3 regions of the Herbaspirillum sp. NPDC101397 genome follow, and region 2 is predicted to be linked to each of the others. Evidence: predicted binding sites of a transcription regulator. Region 2 holds the regulator's gene; each other region holds the start of a gene.
What was found. Region 2 encodes LexA, which represses DNA repair genes until DNA is damaged. Its sites were predicted from a motif close to ACTGTATNNNNATACAGT; they were not measured.

Region 1 (4,165 bases), on a different contig from region 2:
GTATGCATCGCCACCGCCGAACAAGTCCGGGCCGCGCGCATTCCGCACATCTCGGTCGGCGCCACCAACCACAAATTCACGCAGCTCGGCTATGACAACACCTTCCGCATGTTCGGCCACAGCGAACAGGGCGGCATTCTTTTCGGGCATTATGTGTATGGCGACCTGAAGGTTGATCGCATGGCCGTGATCGACGACAAGACGCCGTCGGGCATGGCGATGGCGGATCAGTTCAGCGAGGGTTTCCGGCAAGCCGGCGGTCTCTTGCTTGGCCGCTATTCGGTCAGCGACAAAACCTCCGATTTCAACCAGGCGCTGGCCGATGTCAAGGAGAGCAGGGCGGATGCGATATTCTGGGGCGGCACGCATCTGCAGGCGGCCAACATGATCGCCAGCGCCAAGCGTCTGGGCGTGAAGACGCGTTTCCTGAATGCGATGAACGGCATGAACAACCAGAACTTCCTGAATCAGGTCAACGGCGCCGGCAATATTTTTACGCTGGAATCCGACCAGCAACGAGATAAACTGCCGGGATGGAAGAATTTTGAAAAGAACTACATCGCGCGGTTTTCTTCATCGTATATCGACGTCAGCAGCTTGCGCGCCTATGACGCGGTGCTGATGTTGGGGGAAGCGATCCGGCAGGGCAATTCGGCCGATCCGGGCAAATTGATCGACACGCTGCATGCGGAGAAATTCAGGGGACTGACCGGCCTTATTTCCTTCGACCGGGAAGGAAATCTGCGCGATCCTGTGTTTACCGTATATGAAGCGCAGGGCGGGGATTGGAAAATAGTAAAGGTGGTCAAGGCGCCTTGATTGCCGGCAGGTCCGGAGCTCCATCCGAAACGATTAACTCACATTGTGTCTGCATGAAAATTCTTGGCATTGATCCCGGCTTGCGCACCACCGGCTTCGGCGTGATCCACAAGCAGGGCAGCAAGCTTGCCTATATCGCCTCCGGCACCATCAAGACGCCGGACGGCGATTTGCCGCAACGTCTCAAGGTCATCCTGGCCAGCATCGGCGAGGTGATCCAGACGTACACGCCTGACTGCGCGGCGATCGAAAAAGTCTTCGTCAACGTCAACCCGCAATCCACGCTGCTGCTCGGCCAGGCCCGCGGCGCGGCGATTTGCGCGTTGGTGCAGGCCGATCTGCAGGTGGCGGAATACACCGCGCTGCAGGTCAAGCAAGCCGTCGCCGGTCACGGCAAGGCGCAGAAGCAGCAGGTGCAGGATATGGTGCAGCGCTTGCTGGCGCTGCCGGGTTTGCCGGGCACCGACGCGGCTGACGCGCTCGGCGTGGCGATCTGCCATGCGCACAGCGGCGACATCCTCAGCGTGCTGGGCGGACTGGCGCCGGGGCTGGCCAAGAAGGGCCTGCGCATGCGCGGCGGTCGTCTGGTCGGTTAGGCGCTACTTCTTTTTGAAGATTTTCAGCACGCGTTGCACCGCCGTTACCGCCAGCAGCACCACGCCGCCGGCAATCACCCCGAACACCGCATCCAGCGCCGACGGCGCCAGCACCGACAACAAGCCGCCGACCACCGGCACCGTCGCCAGCGGGGCGCTGACATCGGCGATCCAGTGATGCACGGGCGCGATGCCGTGCGTCAGGATCCCGCCGCCCACCATGAACATCGCCACCGTGCCGATCACGGTCAGGCTCTTCATCATGTAGGGCGCCGCCACCAGAATGGCGCGACCGATGCGCTGCGCGAATTTTCCACCGGTGCGCAGCAGGTACAGACCGCCGTCGTCAAGCTTGACGATGCCCGCGACCACGCCATAGACACCCACCGTCATGATCAGCGCGATGCCGACCAGCACCGTGATCTGTTGCTGCAAAGGCGCGCCGGCCACCGTGCCCAGCGTGATGGCGATGATTTCCGCCGACAGGATGAAGTCGGTGCGGATGGCGCCCTTGATCTTGTCCTGTTCGCTTTCGGCGGCTTCAGGAGCGGCAGTCTCGTCAAGATGTTCTTCTTCGTGCGGCAGATACTTGTGCGCCAGCTTCTCGAAGCCTTCAAAACACAGGAAGGCGCCGCCCAGCATCAGCAGCGGCGTCACCGCCCACGGCGCGAGGGCGCTGATCGCCAGCGCGGCCGGCACCAGGATCGCCTTGTTCTTCAGCGAGCCGAGCGCCACCGCCCACACCACCGGCAATTCGCGGTCGGCGTTGACGCCGGATACCTGCTGCGCATTGAGCGCCAGATCATCGCCAAGCACGCCCGCGGTTTTCTTGGCGGCGACCTTGGTCATGGCGGAGACGTCGTCGAGAATGCCGGCGATGTCGTCGATCAATGCGAAAAAGCTGCTGCCTGCCATGGGATCCTTGCGTGGTTGTTGATGCGTGAGGCCAGACGATAGCCCGGCAAGGTGCTTCAAGGCAAGTGCAGGGGGCCGGCTCGGCGGATTCATATACTGTTTATCCGAACAGTACTGTATCATTCCGATAATCCATTTTTCGACTCACTTTCGATACCTGCCCATCATGATCGGTCGCCTCTCCGGAATCCTGCTCGAAAAAAATCCTCCGCAATTGCTGGTCGACTGCAACGGCGTCGGATATGAAGTCGGCGTGCCGATGAGCACCTTCTACAATCTGCCCGGCCTCGGCGAAAAAGTGGTGCTGCTGACGCACCTGGCGATCCGCGAAGACGCCCACGTGCTGTTCGGCTTCGGCAGCGCCGAAGAGCGCAATACCTTCAAGGAGCTGATCAAGATTTCCGGTGTCGGCGCGCGCACCGCGTTGTCGATCCTGTCCGGCATGTCGGTCAGCGATCTGGCGCAGGCGGTGACGCTGCAGGAAGCCGGTCGTCTCACCAAGGTCCCCGGCATCGGCAAGAAGACCGCGGAACGCCTGTTGCTTGAACTCAAGGGCAAGCTCGGCGCCGATCTCGGCGTGGTCGGCGGCGCGGTGCATCACGACGCGACTTCGGATATCCTCAACGCCTTGCTGGCGCTCGGTTATTCCGACAAGGAAGCGACTCTGGCGCTGAAGCAGGTGCCGGCCGATGCCAGCGTCTCGGACGGCATCAAGCACGCACTGAAAGCACTGTCCAAAGCCTGAACGGTAAATCATGAGCATCCAGACCGACGACTTTTCCGAACAACGCATCATCGCCGCCACGCCGGCCTCGGCCAACGAGGAGGCCATCGAACGCGCGCTGCGGCCCAAGCAGCTCGACGAATACGTCGGCCAGGAAAAAGTGCGCGGCCAGCTCGAGATCTTCATCTCGGCGGCGCGCCAGCGCGGCGAAGCGCTCGATCACACCTTGCTGTTCGGCCCGCCGGGCCTTGGCAAGACCACCATGGCGCACATCATCGCGCGCGAAATGGGCGTCAACCTGCGCCAGACTTCCGGCCCCGTGCTGGAGCGCGCCGGCGACCTGGCCGCGCTGCTGACCAATCTCGAAGCCAACGACGTGCTGTTCATCGACGAGATCCATCGCTTGTCGCCAGTGGTGGAGGAAATCCTCTATCCCGCGCTCGAGGACTACCAGATCGACATCATGATCGGCGAAGGCCCGGCGGCGCGTTCGGTGCGTCTGGACCTGCAGCCGTTCACGCTGGTCGGCGCCACCACGCGCGCCGGCATGCTGACCAATCCGCTGCGCGACCGCTTCGGCATCGTTGCGCGCCTGGAGTTCTACACGCCGCCGGAGCTGGCCCGCATCGTCACGCGCAGCGCCGGCCTGCTGAATGCACCGATCGTCGAAGAAGGCGCGCTGGAAATCGCCAAGCGCAGCCGCGGCACGCCGCGCATCGCCAATCGTCTGCTGCGTCGCGTGCGAGACTATGCGGAAGTGAAAGGCAATGGCCGGATCACGCAAGCGATGGCCGACGCCGCGCTGGTCATGCTCGACGTCGATCCGGTCGGCTTTGACGTGATGGACCGCAAGCTGCTCGAAGCGGTGCTGTTCAAATTCAACGGCGGTCCGGTCGGACTAGACAATCTCGCTGCGGCAATCGGTGAAGAGCGTGACACCATCGAAGACGTGCTGGAGCCTTACCTGATCCAGCAAGGTTATCTGCAACGCACGCCGCGCGGCCGCGTGGCGACGCCGGCGGCGTACACCCACTTCGGCGTGACGGCGCCGCGCACAGGCCCCAACGGCGACCTTTGGGCCGGTTGAATCCCTGCTCAAAAATTGTATCGG
Region 2 (4,165 bases):
AAAAAATTTTTCCAATGCTGTCCGACCTAAAACTGCGTGCTTCTATACGTCAAGCAAATCTTATTTCGACGCTATTTAAGAAAACTTTAGTAGGTATTCTTGAAAAGTTCCGTTTTGAGGCGTAGAAAGGTGGCGAGGGGGCTTTCAGCGGACTTTTTTGCAACTTGCCGCATAGGGTGAATGCGGCAAGTATTTGATTACGCTGTCCTTTTTTTCTTTTCTTGTGCCAGGATTGCGAGCTCCGAAGCTACTTTGCTGATAACCGCAGGCCAGTCGTTGCGAGTTGGCTGGCGGAACAAGCGCATGCTCGGATACCACGGCGAATCCTCCCGGTCGTTCAGCCAGCGCCAGTCGGGCGTATGGGCCAGCAACGTCCAGGTTGGCCGGCCGAGCGCGCCGGCCAGATGGACCACAGAAGTGTCGACGCTGATGATCAGGTCAAGATTGGCCATCACCGCGGCCGTATCGGCAAAGTCATTAAGGGCATCGCCTATATTGTACACAGGCAATTCTTTAGGGAGCTTGGCCAACTCAGATGTGACAAGTCCTTTCTGGATGGAAAAGAACTGGACACCGGACGTATTAAATAGAGGAGCGAAGGTCTCAAGTGGAATGGAACGTTTCCGGTCATTGCCATGCTCCGGATTACCGGCCCAGACGAAGCCGACGCGCAGGTCGCCGGTATTGTCTGCGAACATGTCCATTTTGTCTTTCCAGCGCTTGATGTCCTGCGGATCGGCAGATAAATAGAACGGATAGGAAGGGATGTCTTCGACGCGATCGGTACCGAGCGCGTGCGGCAGGCTCATCAGCACGTAAGCGTAGTCGCACTTGGGCAGAGGATCGTTCTCACGCACCAGTGTCACCTGATCGGACACGCTGCGGAACAGGCGGGCCAACGGATCCTTGACGTGCAGCGCCACACGGGCGCCTTGTTCCAGCAACTTGTGGACGTAGCGTACGAACTGAATGCTGTCGCCGAAGCCTTGTTCGTGCATCAGCAGAATGTATTTGCCCTGGAGCGAAGACTTGCCATCCCATTTCGGGATCAGTTCGAAAAGCTTGTGGATCAATTTATAGACGTGGCGACGCTCTTTGACTTCCAGTCTGCTCTCATGATTGGCCCAGCCATCCTTCAGGTCGCCTGCCAGAAGTTGTCCAAGTGCAAGATTGTGCTGGGCGGTCAAATAATTGGGTTTGAGCGCGAGTGCATCTTTGAAATATTGCAGTGAGGACACCGTCTCACCGTAATCGTACATCGTCGCGCCGATATTGTTGTGCGTCAACGGGTGTTTCGGATCGACTTCAAGTGCCTTATGGAACAGCGCCATGGCTTCTTCATAGCGATCTTGGTGGGAAAACAGGCTTGAGGCGAGTTTCGTATAACTGTTGGGATCTTTGGGGGCCAGTTCGATGATGCGCTGGTAATGCTCGTTGGCCTTGTCGTATTCCTTTAGTTTGATATAGGTGTCGGCGATCTTGGTCTGCGCGTAGATGTCGGTCGGATCCAGCAGCAAGGACGTCTTATGGCTTTCCAGTGCATCCTTGAGCATGTCCATTTCCTGGAGAGCGATGCCCAGATTGGTGTGTGCCGGCGCGAAATTTATTTGCAACTGCAGTGACTTGAACAGTACGTTGATCGCTTCCTTATATTGCTTTGCATCAATCAGTGCCTTGCCAAGGTGGGACAGCGGTCCGGGCGCCTCAGGATTGCGTCTGACGGCATCCTCGAAATAGGCGATCGAAGCATCCGGATCGTTCTTTTCATGCAGGGCGTTGGCGAGGCCGATACGCGCGTCTTTATTCTCGCTGTTGAGTTTGATGGCTTCCTCGTACAGCGCGATCGAATCGTCGATCCGGTCTTGCTTGAGGACGGAGGTGGCCAAGTTTGCAATATATTCCGAATTGGTCGGATCTGCCGCCACCGCTTTGCGCAAGGCGGCTTCTGCGCCGATGAAGTCGTTCTCATGCATGGCGACCAGGCCCCATGCATGGTTGGCATAGACCAGATTTGGCGCGCGTTTGAGCACTTGGGCACACAGCTCTTTTGCTGCGTCGACTTTGTGATCATCCAGCAAGTTTAAGCATTCTCTTACGGCCAGGAGATCCTTGATGTTGGGTTGAGCGCTCTTGTTGGCGGGCTTGTTGCTGCTACGCGTTGACATTGTGGTTCCTTACCGGATTGAGTAATGGTGCTGCTTTGCGAGCGGAAAAGCTATTTTTGCAATGCTTTGCCCGGTCGCAGTTAGCTATCGGTATCATATGATGCAATTCTGCTTTCGATCTGGCAAACAGACGTAAAAAAAGCCCGCGATTTAGCGGGCTTTAGTTTGGGTGGGGTCCGAGGCGAAATCAATTCCAGCTGCGCAGCAAGCCGACGGCCAAGCCTTCCAGGGCGAAGTTTTCCTCTTCGGATGAGACCTTGATCACCTTGAAGTCGGGATTTTCAGGCAGCAACTCGATCAGCGAGCCGGTCTTGCGATAGCGCTTGACCGTGACGTCATCGCCGATTCGCGCCACCACGATCTGGCCATTGCGCGCCTGATCGGCCTTTTTTACCGCGAGCAGATCGCCGTCCAGAATGCCGGCGTCGCGCATCGACATGCCGCGCACCTTCAGCAAGTAGTCCGGCTTGGCCGAAAACAGCGCCGGGTCGACGTTGTAATTGCTCTCAATATGTTCTTGCGCCAGGATCGGCGAGCCGGCAGCGACGCGGCCGACCAGCGGCAGCGACAGCTGCATGAGTGCAGGGTGGGGCAGCGCCATCTGGCGGCCAGGATTGGTAATCGATCCATCTCGCAGGCGGATTCCGCGCGAGGTGCCCGGAGAAATTTCGATGGCGCCTTTGCGCGCCAGCGCCTGCAGATGCTCTTCGGCGGCATTGGCGGAGCGGAAGCCCAGCTCATTGGCGATTTCTGCTCGTGTAGGCGGGAAGCCGGTGTTTTCGATGGCGTCTTTGATCAGATTCAGAATCTGTTCCTGGCGAGCGGTCAGTTTGAGCATGTCGGCTTTCGGGGAAGTTATGCTGGTTGCATAAACAGTCTGTATTTTTATACAGTTATAAAGCAGTGTCAATCTGCAATATTGAAATCATGTCATCGACCGTTTTCCGATCTGTGGGCGCTGTTCCACGGCAAATGCCTGAAAGTATTGAGGTTTTGGGCGTTCTGGTATATGATTGCGGGCTTTCCTCTTCCCACACTCGTCTTGACGCCGAGGTGGGCGATTTGTTAATCAGTCCATAAAGGAGTCTACATGCGTCATTATGAAATCGTATTTATCGTCCATCCGGACCAAAGCGAGCAAGTTCCAGCGATGATCGAGCGTTACAAAGGCATCGTTACTGCACGCGGCGGCAAGATTCACCGTGTCGAAGATTGGGGCCGCCGTCAATTGGCGTACCAAATCCAAAAACTGGCAAAAGCACACTATGTTTGCCTGAATATCGAAGTTGACGGCGAAACTCTGGCCGAAATCGAAACCGGCTTCAAGTTCAACGATGCAGTGTTGCGTCACCTGACAGTCAAGATGAAGAAGGCCGAAACCGGTCCTTCGCCAATCCTGAAGGCTGTCCAGAAGGAAGACGCAGTAAAGAGCAATCGCGCAGAAGCACCAGCGGCTTAATTGCTGACATTGCGATAGAAAAGCATCAGGGAGCGTGAATCACTTTCAGTTTGTTGCCACCATCGCCGAGCGTGACGTCATACGTTACACCCCGGCAGGCATCCCGGTAGTGACTGCGAAGTTGCAGCACCAATCGGAGCAGACGGAAGCGGGCATCAAGAGGTTGGTCGAGTTTGAAATCACTGCATTCGCTGCAGGCGAAATTTCAGGTCGGCTTAACCGGGCCGGTCTCGGCGAGATGCTCAAGTTCAGCGGTTTCATGGCGCGCAGGAATCGCAACAGCAAAAGCATCGTGTTTCACATCGTTGATTTTGAATCTGTAGTTTAGAACCACTCAATTTTAGATATCAGGAGCCGCAAAATGGCATTCGGTAAAAAGTTCGATAAAAGCAAGTTGAAGCAAAAACGCCAACAGCAAAACCCGCTGTTCAAGCGTAAAAAATTCTGCCGTTTCACAGCCGCAGGTGTTGAGCAAGTCGATTACAAAGACGTCGACACTCTGAAGGATTTCGTGCAAGAAAACGGCAAGATCATGCCAGCA
Region 3 (4,165 bases), on a different contig from region 2:
GCCGGATAATGCGGCGCCAATACCAGCAGGCAATCGGGCAAACCGCGCAAGTGCGCATGCGAGGCCTGCGGCGCGGAAAAATCCTCAATGCCGATGCGATAACTTCCCTTCTCGGCACGCGTGCGACCAAGCGTAATCAGCTCCGACAGGTTGCCGTAACCTTCGCGATTCTGCGCCAATGCGATCAGCGTGAGCGGCGGCTGCCCTGCTTCCCATTCAATGCGAAAACAGGATCCGATGATCAGCTTCATGCCGGCGTTTTTGCTTTCCACATGCGCGCGCACCACGCCCGCCAGCGAACATTCGTCGGTCACGGCCAGCGCCGTGTACCCCAGCTGCACCGCGCGCGCGGCGAGCTCTTCGGCATGCGAAGCGCCTTCGAGGAAGGTGAAGTTGGACAGGCAAAACAGTTCTGCGTAATCGGGGATCCGCACCGGCATCGACGTGGGCTTCTCAGGCATGGAGCACCTCCCTCAGCCGAACACGCCGTGCAGATACCAATGCGGTTCGACACCGTCGACATCGCCGATGCGCTCGCGATAGATCCAGTAGTGGCAATGATCGGCGCCTGCCGCGATGTAGTAGTCGCGCGTGACCAGCAGCCCGTTCCACCAGCCGGCTTCGATGCGTTCGGGTGGCGACACCGGGCGCAGGCGCGAGCCGTAATACGGCCGGTGCTGGCGCATGACCAGCGCCACCGGCTTTTCCAGCAGCCAGCCCGGACGCGGCGGCAACGGGCGCGCGTCGAGCGGCGCGGCCGGCTCCATCACGGACACCCAGCGGTTGGCCTGCTCCGGCCGGTAGTCGGCCAGCGGCGACGGCTGCAACACGTGTTCGGCGCCCAGCCGCGCCACCAGCAATTCGACCAGACGCTTGTAGTCTTCCGGTGTGCCGCCCGGCTCGGGAAACAGGCTCTCGCTGGCCGGCGCCATGGCTTCGGTGCGCGCCGCTTCCAGCACCACGGCGATGACGGGGGCACTGATCTCGAGCTGCGCCAAGCGCTCTTTCAGCAAGCGGATCAGGTGCGCGTCCTGCCAGGTCGGCTCGGCCAGGGCGAGTTCGATCACGGTCGGCGCGACGGCCTGGCGGCCGCGTTCGTGCTCCAGTTGCACGCACACCTGCGTGACCGCCAGCTGGCGCGCCGTGAGCCAGCCGCACAGTTGCGCCAGCAAGGCTTGCACGGTGTGCTGCGCAGCCTCGGCATGTTCGATGCGCTCGGTCAGTTCGATGCGCTGGCGGAAGCTCGGCGGCGTCTCTATCCAGGCATGCAGTTCCGTCGCTTCGCCGTAGGCGCAATCGAGCGCATCCAGCATGCGGGTGTCGCCGCGCCGCTGCAGACCGGCGCGCGGCAAACCACGCAGGTCGGCGAGATTGCGGCAGCCGATTCCCTTGAGCCAGTCGAGATAAGGCAGCGCGGCCGGCAAGGCGCTTACCGGCAAGCGATCAAGGCGGCGCTGCAGGCGCGGCCTACTCAGCGTGCGCGGATGATGATGACCCGGCAGATGGCAATGGCGCGCCAGCAAGGCGGCGCCGGCTGCGGTCGGGGCGCAGCTGACGGCGGCGGTCAGACCGAGCTGGCGCACGGTGGCGCGCACGCGCCGGCACAAGGCGCGAATGCCGCCGAACAAACGCAGGCTGGCGCCGATGTCGAGCACGATGGTGGCGTCGTCGCTGAAGGCGGCTTGCGGCGTGTATTGCAGCAGCGCGGTGGCGGCGCCGGACAGCGCCTGCGCTTCGCGCTCGATGGCGCGCTCGTGCATGTGGGCGCGCGGCAGCAAGGCCAGCACACCGCCGCGGCGCATGCCGTAACGCACGCCGGCGTCGCAGGCCGGCTGCGACGCCGCCATGACGCGGGTGTGCTCCAGCACGACCGCGTCAGCCTCATCCGACCAGTTCGGATAAAACACTTCCAGCGGTAACAGGGGCAGGTGTACGGCGATCCACAGACGCATGATGCAAAAGATTCAGAGAAGGCAGTGAAACAAACAAGGGGGTGTCGCGTTGCGGACCGCGCCGCTTGACGAAGCCGATATCGACGCCGCCCGCGGCGGCCGTCAGCGACAGCCGCAACGGCGCCGGCGAGGCATCCTGGGCGCAACTGAGCGGCCGCAGCATGACGAACAAGGTATTGCCTCCCTGCGCCGCCAGATGCAGCCGGCGCACGCTCTCCTTGCGCAGATTGCGCTGCCAGAACAGCAGCACGGCGCAACTGTCCGATTTCAGTATCTGCTCGGCGGCCCAGGCGGCGTCGGCGCTGGTGGCGGCGCGCACCGACAGCAGGCGTGCAGCATCAACGCCCAGCTGGCGCCAGCCGATCGCTTGCGGCGCGTGCGGCGTCTGCACCAGCGCAATACGGCGCGGCGCCAAGGCTTTCAAGGCAGGGCCAAGCAAACGCAACTCTCCCGCTCCCGGTTGCCGCAACAGCAAGTCGATCAGCGCCCCGGTCGGCCAGCCATGCCCCGGCAACTCCGCCGACAGCTCCGCAAAGCCGGTGTCGAGACAGCGCGCGCCGCCCCGCGCCAACTGCGATGCGCGCCAGAGGGAGCTGTGAATGCTTTGAGGACTGTCAATAATGTCAAGAGATGGCGGAGGCATAAGGCATTGAATACTGTGTTTATATACAGTATATTGCCAGCTCCGCTTAGTCAACCTGAGATGCGCGATTCGTCAATATCGGCGTTGCCGGAAAGAAATCATGCCAACTTCATGGAGCCACCCACGTGCCGGGCCACTGATCGCCATTGCGGCGGAACACTGCGCGCCGGTGGCCGTCGGGAGAGATGTCGAGATACTCGAGCTTGTCCAGCACCACGCGCACCGGGCAGAAATTCGCATAGCCGTCGCCGCTGCCCGGTTCCCGAACATGACCGGCTTCGGGCGCATCAAGCGGCGTGCCCGGTGCAAACGGCGTGCGGTACAGGATCAGCGTATGCGGTCGTGCGGCGCTCCAGATGGCGCGCCGTTCGGCCTCGTCGGCGCAGATCTGCGCGCGGCCTTCGAGGCGGATCTGCACGAAGTTGTCGAGATCGAGTCCGGTCATGGCAATGCGCGGATCGGCGCGCAGCTCGGCGACCTTGGCCGAACGCATGTCGGTGTGGAAGGAGATCGAACCGCCCTGCTGGTCCGCATCGCGCAAGACCACGGTGCGCACCTGCGGCATGCCGGCAGCCGCGCCGATGCCATTGGTGGCGGCTTGCCACATCGTCAACGGCGTGCGTTGCGGACCGGCGCCTGCGGCGAGTGCTTTCCATATTGCGGCGTGGATGTCGTTCAGTGCAGTCATGGGCGGTTCTTGCCTTCCGTCAGGGAGGCCGCCATTGTAATCGCGTCACCGCTGTTGCGGCGCGCATACGCCGTCCACGATGGCGCTGCGAAATATTTCTCGTCTCGGCTACAATATTTTCCCTCATGATCCGTCTTCATCCTGTCCATCAATCCCCAACCCCGGCTTCGGCCCCGCGCTCCCACCGCGGCTGCCGTCGACTTGCCGATTGAACGTCGCTCCCGCTCCGGTCGACCGGCACACATAAATACGGCGAGCGCATGCACGCCCGCTCCACCAAGAAAGAAAAGAACATGACTTCTGCAACCCCGGCAACTCCTGCTGCTCCTTTACAGTTTTCTCCTTACCAAAAGTTCGTCGTCGGCGTGCTGGCCTTCCTGCAATTCGCCGTGATCCTCGACTTCATGCTGATGTCGCCGCTGGGCGCGCTGATCATGCCGGCCATGCAGATCACGCCGCAGCAATTCGGCCTGGTGGTGTCGGCCTACGCCTTCAGCGCCGGCGTCTCCGGCCTGCTGACCGCCGGCTTCGCCGACCGCTTCGACCGCAAGAAACTGCTGCTGTTTTTCTATACCGGCTTCATCATCGGCACGCTGTGGTGCGGCCTGGCGCAGACCTTTGAAAGCCTGTTGATCGCGCGCATCGTCACCGGCCTGTTCGGCGGCGTGATCGGCTCCATCGTGCTGGCGATCTCGACCGACCTGTTCCCGCTGCAGATGCGCGGCCGCGTCATGGGCATGATCCAGACCGCATTCGCAGCGAGCCAGGTGCTCGGCATCCCGATCGGCCTGTACCTGTCGAGCCGCTGGAACTGGCACATCCCCTTCATCGCCATGGCCGGCATGGGGCTGGTCGGCGGCCTCATCGTATTCTGGAAATTGC

Region 1: a site for LexA is predicted at 2,426-2,443, ahead of ruvA (Holliday junction branch migration protein RuvA). Genes of this name have one in related genera too.
Region 3: a site for LexA is predicted at 2,608-2,625, ahead of imuA (translesion DNA synthesis-associated protein ImuA). Genes of this name have one in related genera too.

Annotation. Positions count from the first base shown of each region.
Region 1 covers NZ_JBIWNS010000004.1:257,019-261,183, reverse strand. The annotation lists gene ACIROW_RS11690 (branched-chain amino acid ABC transporter substrate-binding protein) at 1-819, shown strand, start outside; gene ruvC (crossover junction endodeoxyribonuclease RuvC) at 873-1,415, shown strand; gene ACIROW_RS11680 (DUF808 domain-containing protein) at 1,419-2,330, opposite strand; gene ruvA (Holliday junction branch migration protein RuvA) at 2,497-3,075, shown strand; gene ruvB (Holliday junction branch migration DNA helicase RuvB) at 3,086-4,141, shown strand.
Region 2 covers NZ_JBIWNS010000009.1:224,045-228,209, forward strand. The annotation lists gene ACIROW_RS21515 (tetratricopeptide repeat protein) at 198-2,165, opposite strand; gene lexA (transcriptional repressor LexA) at 2,353-3,003, opposite strand; gene rpsF (30S ribosomal protein S6) at 3,256-3,624, shown strand; gene priB (primosomal replication protein N) at 3,659-3,952, shown strand; gene rpsR (30S ribosomal protein S18) at 3,986-4,165, shown strand, end outside.
Region 3 covers NZ_JBIWNS010000001.1:11,125-15,289, reverse strand. The annotation lists gene ACIROW_RS00075 (error-prone DNA polymerase) at 1-461, opposite strand, end outside; gene ACIROW_RS00070 (Y-family DNA polymerase) at 474-1,952, opposite strand; gene imuA (translesion DNA synthesis-associated protein ImuA) at 1,882-2,595, opposite strand; gene ACIROW_RS00060 (pyridoxamine 5'-phosphate oxidase family protein) at 2,705-3,283, opposite strand; gene ACIROW_RS00055 (MFS transporter) at 3,577-4,165, shown strand, end outside.